Luteitalea sp. TBR-22: one gene and its partner. The protein of the gene in region 2 interacts with the protein of the main gene of each other region in a pairwise test. Links are inferred from orthologs where the notes say so. Each region holds a gene or a part of one and is shown on either strand. Other genes may lie near its edges.

Region 1 (3,558 bases), 550 kb from region 2 along the record:
CGATTCCGGGAGTTTCGACAGGTCGGCGCCGATGTCGGCCGGCGCGAAGCGGGCGGCCATCGCCTGCAGGTCCTGGCGCGCCGGGGCGGCGGGCGCCTGGCCGGACCGGGCTTCCGGCCTCGCCGGGAGGAGGGCCATGCAGGCGGCCAGGGCCAGGACGGCCATCGAAGCGCCGGCACGGACGCCGGCAGGGGGGACGCGACTGGTACCCATCATGCGGCGAATGATAATGTAAAGCGTTGTTCATACCCCGGCGCGGTCCGGAAGCGGACTCTGCCGCGCAGCCCGCCTGGCTACAGGATTCAGAATTCTCATGACCAACGGCCCCCAGGACGTCCAGGACACCACCGCCGCCATCGAGACCCAGGAGTGGATCGACTCGCTCGACTGGGTGATCACGCATGAAGGTCGCGAGCGCGTGGCGCAACTGCTCGACGCGCTCGAGTCGTACGCCCGCCACAAGGGCGTGCCACTTCCGTTCTCGGCGCACACGCCGTACATCAACACGATCTCGCCGGAGCATCAGCAGCCCTTCCCGGGCAGCCGCGAGATCGAGCGCCGCATCAAGAGCCTGGTCCGCTGGAACGCGATGGCCATGGTGGTGCGCGCCAACAAGAACTCGGACGGCATCGGCGGCCACATCTCGACGTTCGCCTCGTCGGCCACGCTGTACGAGGTGGGCTTCAACCACTTCTTCCGCGGCCCGGAGCATCCCGAGGGCGGCGACCTGGTGTTCTTTCAGGGCCATGCCTCGCCCGGCATCTACGCCCGCGCGTTCCTCGAGGGCCGGCTGACGCAGCAGCACCTCGAGAACTTCCGCCGCGAGCTCGCCGAGGGCGGCGGCCTGTCGTCGTACCCGCACCCGTGGCTGATGCCGAATTTCTGGCAGGTGCCGACGGTGTCGATGGGCCTCGGCCCGATCATGGCGATCTACCAGGCGCGCTTCTGGCGGTACCTCGAGCACCGCGGCCTGAAGAAGACCACGAAGAACAAGGTGTGGGCGTTCCTCGGCGACGGCGAGACCGACGAGCCCGAGACGCTCGGCGCGCTGACGCTCGCCTCGCGGGAGAAGCTCGACAACCTGATCTTCGTCATCAACTGCAACCTGCAGCGCCTCGACGGGCCGGTGCGCGGCAACGGCTCGATCATCCAGGAACTCGAGGGCGCGTTCCGCGGCGCTGGCTGGAACGTCATCAAGGTGATCTGGGGCAGCGAGTGGGACGACCTGCTGGCGCGCGACAAGACGGGCCTGCTGGCGCAACGCATGGCCGAGATCGTCGACGGCGAGTACCAGCGCCTGTCGGTCTCCGACGGCGCCTACGTGCGCGAGAAGTTCTTCGGCAAGTACCCGCAGCTGCTCGAGCTGGTCAAGCACCTCTCCGACGACCAGCTGAAGAAGCTGCGCCTCGGCGGCCACGACCCGGAGAAGGTCTACGCGGCCTACAAGCAGGCCACCGAGTCGAGCGGCCGGCCGACCGTGGTGCTGGCGCGCACCATCAAGGGCTACGGCCTCGGCGAATCGGGCGAGGGCAAGAACCCGACGCACCAGCAGAAGAAGCTGAACGAGGAAGAGGTCCTCAGCTTCCGCACGCGCTTCAACATCCCGCTGAGCGACGAGGATGTCGTCAAGATGCCGTTCTACCGCCCGGCGGAGAACAGCACGGAGATGACGTACCTGCAGGAGAAGCGCGCCGCCCTCGGCGGCTACCTGCCGCAGCGCCGCACCGACGCGCCGCGGATCGAGTTCGCCGGCCTCGACGAGAGCTTCGCCGAGTTCCTCAACGGCTCGGACGGCCGCGCCATCTCGACGACGATGGCGTTCGTGCGGATGCTGACCAAGATGCTGCGCGACAAGGAGTTCGGCAAGCTGGTGGTGCCGATCGTCCCCGACGAGGCGCGCACCTTCGGCATGGAGGCGCTGTTCCGGCAGGTCGGCATCTACTCGTCGACGGGCCAGCTGTACGACCCGATCGACAGCGATCAGCTGCTGTACTACAAGGAAGCCAAGGACGGGCAGATCCTCGAGGAAGGCATCACCGAGGCCGGCTCGATGTCGTCGTTCATCGCCGCGGGCACCTCCTACGCGACGCACGGCATCAACGCGATTCCGTTCTACATCTACTACTCGATGTTCGGCTTCCAGCGGGTCGCCGACCTGATCTGGGCCGCCGCCGACATGCGGACGCGCGGCTTCCTGCTGGGCGGCACGGCGGGCCGGACGACGCTGAACGGCGAGGGCCTGCAGCACCAGGACGGCCACAGCCACCTGGTGGCTTCGTCGGTGCCCAACTGCATCGCCTACGACCCGGCGTTCGCCTACGAGATCGCCGTGATCATCAAGGACGGCCTCCGTCGCATGTACCGCGACGACGAGAGCGTCTTCTATTACCTCACCCTGATGAACGGCAACTACGAGATGCCGCCCATGCCCGCCGGCACGGAAGAGGGGATCATCAAGGGCCTGTACAAGTTCAAGGCCTCCGGCCTGAAGAAGGCCAAGGCGCACGCGCAACTGCTCGGCAGCGGCGCGATCCTGCCCGGCGTCATCGACGCGGCCGCGATGCTCGAGAAGTACGGCGTGGCCGCCGACGTGTGGAGCGTCACCAGCTACACCGAACTGCAGCGCGACTGTCTCGCCGTCGATCGGTGGAACATGCTCCACCCGGCCGAGGCGCCGCGCGCGTCCTGGGTCGGCCAGCAGTTGGCCGGCGCCCCGGGCGTAGTGGTGGCCGCCTCCGACTACGTGAAGCTGATGCCGGCCGGCATCGACCATCACGTCTCGCAGCCGATGGCGCTGCTCGGCACCGACGGCTTCGGCCGCAGCGAGAGCCGCGAGGCGTTGCGCGACCACTTCGAGGTCGACGCGCGGCACGTCGTCGCGGCGACCCTGTCGCTGCTCGCGCGCGAGAAGCAGATCGACGTCAAGGTGGCGCAGGCCGCCTTCAAGGATCTCGGCATCAACCCCGAGAAGGCCAACCCCGCGCACGCGTAATCAAGGCATCGCAACGCTCATGGCAAACCAATTCACGCTGCCCTCGCTCGGCGACAACGTCAAGGCGGGGGATGTGCTCCGGGTGCTGGTCAAGGCCGGCGACGTGGTGGCTGTCGACCAGGCGGTGCTCGAGCTCGAGACCGACAAGGCGACGGTCGAAGTGCCCTCGACGATTGCCGGCACCGTGGCCGAGGTCAAGGTCAAGGAAGGCGATCGCATCGACGTGGGGCAGGTGATCTTCACGGTGAGCGGCGAGGCATCGGCGGCCCCGACCGGGGCCGCGCAGGTGCAGAAGGCCGCCGCGGCCGCCGTCGACCAACAGGACAAGGCCGAGCCGGTGCCCACGGCGCCGCCCGCGCCGGCCCCGACCGGCGGCGCTCGCATCGAGGTGACGGTGCCGTCGCTCGGCGAGAACGTCAAGGGCGGCGACGTCCTGAAGGTACTCGTCAAGGTCGGCGACTCGGTCTCGCAGGATCAGGGGATCCTCGAACTCGAGACCGACAAGGCGACCGTCGAAGTGCCGTCGCCGTCGGCCGGGACGGTCAAGGAAGTCGCGGTGAAGGACG
Region 2 (4,144 bases):
CGCAAGAGTGCTGACAGAATGAACGCGTTCTCTCGCAATCGCCCGGATATGTCTGACGCGTCCGCCGTCCCACCCCCCGACCACGAGCATCACGGGTCGCTCATGCTGCCGACCGGCGGCCATCCGACGATCGACCTCGAGTTCGGTCAGGGACGGCAGCGGATCAGCGGCGCGGCGGTGGCGTCGGCCATTGCACACGTCGGCTTCGCCCTCCTGCTGTTCCTCGGCATCCGTGCGGTGCCGGCCGGCCAGGCCGTCGTCGAGCAGAAGCCGGACGACAGCGAGATCAAGCTCGTGTTCCTTGCCGAACCGGGCCCGGGTGGCGGCGGTGGCGGTGGTGGCAACCGGAGCCCCGAACCGCCGCGGCGGATGGAGTTGCCGGGCCGCGACAAGATGTCGGTCCCGGTGGCCCCGAAGGTGAACATCGAACCGCCGAAGGTCGACCCGCCGAAGGACCCCGATCCGCCGCCTCCCGTGCCGCAGATGAACATCCCGGTGCAGAGCCTGGCCTCGGGGCAGAACGCCATCGCCGGTGTCATCGACCGCACGGCGGTCCCCGGTGGCACGTCCCAGGGATCGGGCACGGGCGGTGGTGCCGGGACGGGGACCGGCACGGGCGTCGGGTCAGGGCAGGGCAGCGGGCTCGGTCCCGGCTACGGCGGGGGCACTGGAGGCGGCGCGTATCGCCCCGGCTCCGGCGTCACCTCGCCGACGCTCATCTCGCAGGTGAAGCCGCAGTACACCACCGAGGCGATGCGCGCCAAGATTCAGGGCCGCGTGCTGCTCGAGGTGGTGGTGATGCCCGACGGCCGCGCCGGCGACATCCGCGTCATCCGCTCGCTCGATCGCACCTTCGGTCTCGACGAGGAAGCCATCAAGGCGATGCGCCTGTGGCGCTTCCGCCCCGGCACCCGCCAGGGCGTCGCCGTCCCGGTGCTGGTGACCGTGGAGATGGATTTCAACCTGCGCTAGGGCGGGAGTCGGGAATCGGGAATCGGGAGTCGGGAATCGGGAGTCGGGAGTCGGGAGTTGTCGACCCTCGCCGCAGAACGAACAAGGGCCCGCCGGATCGCTCCGACGGGCCCGTTTCGCACCACACGAAAAGCTGGGCGCCTTCGAGAGGCGCCCTGGTTCGGGCCGGTTCCTGAGACCCGGCCCGACCTGCCTGACCCGGTGCCCGGTCGCCCGGAGCCCGGAGCCCGGCGCTTAGTACATCCCGCCGCCGCCCTGGGGCATCGGCTCGGGCTTCTTCTCCTCGGGGATGTCGCACACCATCGCTTCGGTGGTGAGCAGCAGCCCGGCGATCGAGGCGGCGTTCTGGAGCGCCGTGCGGACCACCTTGACCGGGTCGATGACGCCGGCCGCGATCAGGTCCTCGAACTTCTCGGCGCCGGCGTTGTAGCCGAACTCCACCGTGTCGTTCTCCTTGACGCGCTGCACGATGATCGTGCCTTCCTGGCCCGCGTTGGTCGCGATCCAGCGCATCGGCTCCTCGATGGCGCGCTTGATGATGCTGACGCCGACCTGCTGGTCGTGCGTGTCGAGCTTGAGGCCCTCGAGGGCCTTGCCGGCGCGAATCAGGGCCACGCCGCCGCCGGGCACGATGCCCTCCTCGACAGCCGCCTTGGTCGCGTGCATCGCGTCCTCGACGCGCGCCTTCTTCTCCTTCATCTCGGTCTCGGTGGCCGCACCGACCTTGATGACGGCGACGCCGCCCACGAGCTTCGCCAGGCGCTCCTGGAGCTTCTCGCGGTCGTAGTCGGAGGTGGTGTCCTCGACCTGCGTGCGGATCTGCTTGACGCGGCCCTCGATGGCGGCGGCAGCGCCGGCGCCCTCGACGATCGTCGTGTTGTCCTTGTCGATCGTGACCTTCTTGGCGCGGCCCAGATCCTCGAGCTTGACGTTCTCGAGCTTGATGCCGAGGTCCTCGGTCAGCGCGCGGCCGCCCGTCAGGATCGCGATGTCCTCGAGCATGGCCTTGCGGCGGTCACCGAAGCCCGGGGCCTTGACGGCCGCGGCCTGCAGCGTGCCACGCAGCTTGTTGACCACGAGGGTGGCCAGCGCCTCGCCCTCGATGTCCTCGGCGATGATCAGCAGCGGACGGCCGCCACGGGCCACCTGCTCGAGCACCGGGAGGAGGTCCTTCATCGACGAGATCTTCTTCTCGTGGATCAGGATGACCGGGTTCTCGAGGACCACTTCCATGCGGTCCGGGTCGGTCACGAAGTAGGGCGAGAGGTAGCCGCGGTCGAACTGCATGCCCTCGACGACCTCGAGCGAGGTCTCCATGGACTTGGCTTCCTCGACCGTGATCACGCCGTCCTTGCCGACCTTCTCCATCGCTTCCGCGATGATCGTGCCGATCGTGCTGTCGCTGTTGGCCGAGATGGTGCCGACCTGGGCGATGGCGTTGCCGCTCACCGGCTTGGCGAACGACTTGAGCTGCTCGATCACGACCTCGACGGCCTTGTCGATGCCGCGCTTGACCTCCATCGGGTTGGCGCCGGCCACGACGTTCTTGGCGCCCTCGCGGTAGATGGCCTGCGCGAGCACGGTCGCGGTGGTGGTGCCGTCGCCGGCGATGTCGCTGGTCTTGCTCGCGACCTCACGCACCATCTGCGCGCCCATGTTCTCGAGCGGATCCTTGAGCTCGATCTCCTTGGCGACGGTGACGCCGTCCTTGGTGATCGTCGGCGAACCGAACTTCTTGTCGAGGACGACGTTGCGTCCCTTGGGACCGAGGGTCACCTTGACCGCGTCGGCGAGGTGGTTGACGCCGCGAAGGATTGCCTGACGCGAGTCCGCACCGTAGACGATTTGCTTGGCCATGTTTGTGTGATCCTCCCCTTACGCCATCACCGCGAGGACTTCGTCCTCACGCATGATCAGGTATTCCTTGCCGTCGACCTTGATCTCCTGGCCCGAGTACTTGCCGAAGAGAATCGTGTCGCCCTGCTTCACGTCGAGGGGCGACACCTTGCCGTCGTCCTTGACCTTGCCCTTGCCCACGGCGACCACCTTCCCTTGCTGCGGCTTCTCCTTGGCCGAGTCGGGGATGATGATGCCGTTGACCTGCTGCTCGCCTTCCTCGATGCGTTCGACGATCAGGCGATCGTGTAGCGGTCGGAGGTTCATGGTGTGCACTCCACTCCTGAAGAGATGTGACGGCGGGCCCGCAGGCCCCCCTGAAGACTGTCGACTGGTCCACTGCGACTTAGCAGTCGTGGTGGACGACTGCCAAGTATAGCTCGCCGGTGTTGGCAGTCAAGAGGGGGGAGTGCTAATTCGGCATTCGGCCCTGGGCCTTCGGCACTCACAAGGCCGCGATGCCGGGAATGCCGGGAATGCCGGGAATGCAGGGACGGTCGGTGGGTAGGCCCGCTGTCCGCCCCTCGACTCCGCTCGGGGTGGCCTGAGCCGTGAGCCCTGAGCCTCGAGCCTATTTCAGCTTGTACTCAGCGACCTTGCGGGCGAGGGTGTTGCGGTGCAGGCCGGTGAGGGCGGCGCAGCGGGTGAGGCTGCCGTCGGTGGCCTTGAGCGCGTGCTCGAGGAAGCGGCGCTCGAACTCGCGGGCGGCGTCGGCGTAGTGGATGCCCTTGTCGACCATTTCGGCGACGAGGCGATCGATCTCCCGGTGCATCACCATGCCGGCTCCAGAGCCTCAGGCCAGGTCGGCGCCGGTGAGCCGGCGGAAGGCGTCGAGGTACTTCTCCCGGGTGCGTTCCACCACGTCCGTCGGCAGGGACGGCACCGGGGGCTGCTTGTTCCAGGCGATGCGCTCGAGGTACTCGCGCACGAACTGCTTGTCGAAACTGGGCTGCGGCCCCCCCGGGGCGTACTGGTCGGCCGGCCAGAAGCGCGACGAGTCCGGCGTCAGCACCTCGTCGATGAGGATCACGCGGTCCTGGCCGCCCTCCTCGACGAGTCCGAACTCGAACTTGGTGTCGGCCACGAGGATGCCGCGCGAGGCGGCGTGCGCGGCTCCCGCCGTGTAGAGGGCGAGGGTCAGCGCCTTCACCCGGCCGAACACCTCGTCGCCGAGGATGGCCGCGGCCTGCGCCTCCGAGATGTTCTCGTCGTGGCCGGACTCGGCCTTGGTCGCCGGCGTGAAGATGGGGGTCGGCAGACGGTCGCACTGCCGGAG

The links.
Region 1: the proteins of groL (region 2) and aceE interact in binary tests that used the Escherichia coli proteins (3 or more experiments, as listed by UniProt). The link is inferred for Luteitalea sp. TBR-22 from one-to-one orthologs.

What each region holds. Positions count from the first base shown.
Region 1 is NZ_AP024452.1:4,282,891-4,286,448, reverse strand. What follows is about bases 1-3,192. They hold aceE (pyruvate dehydrogenase (acetyl-transferring), homodimeric type), read left to right. Parts: upstream 1-313; coding sequence 314-2,992; downstream 2,993-3,192. Other genes in these bases: TBR22_RS17975 (dihydrolipoyllysine-residue acetyltransferase), read left to right, coding at 3,012-3,192; TBR22_RS17985 (hypothetical protein), read right to left, coding at 1-216. Outside these bases: more of TBR22_RS17975, read left to right, coding at 3,193-3,558. UniProt on the Escherichia coli protein: Component of the pyruvate dehydrogenase (PDH) complex, that catalyzes the overall conversion of pyruvate to acetyl-CoA and CO(2).
Region 2 is NZ_AP024452.1:3,731,392-3,735,535, reverse strand. Bases 519-3,458 are described here. They hold groL (chaperonin GroEL), read right to left. Parts: upstream 2,830-3,458; coding sequence 1,207-2,829; downstream 519-1,206. Other genes in these bases: TBR22_RS15595 (helix-turn-helix domain-containing protein), read right to left, coding at 3,440-3,458; groES (co-chaperone GroES), read right to left, coding at 2,848-3,135; TBR22_RS15610 (energy transducer TonB), read left to right, coding at 519-972. Outside these bases: more of TBR22_RS15610, read left to right, coding at 49-518; more of TBR22_RS15595, read right to left, coding at 3,459-3,646; TBR22_RS15590 (phosphoribosylaminoimidazolesuccinocarboxamide synthase), read right to left, coding at 3,662-4,144.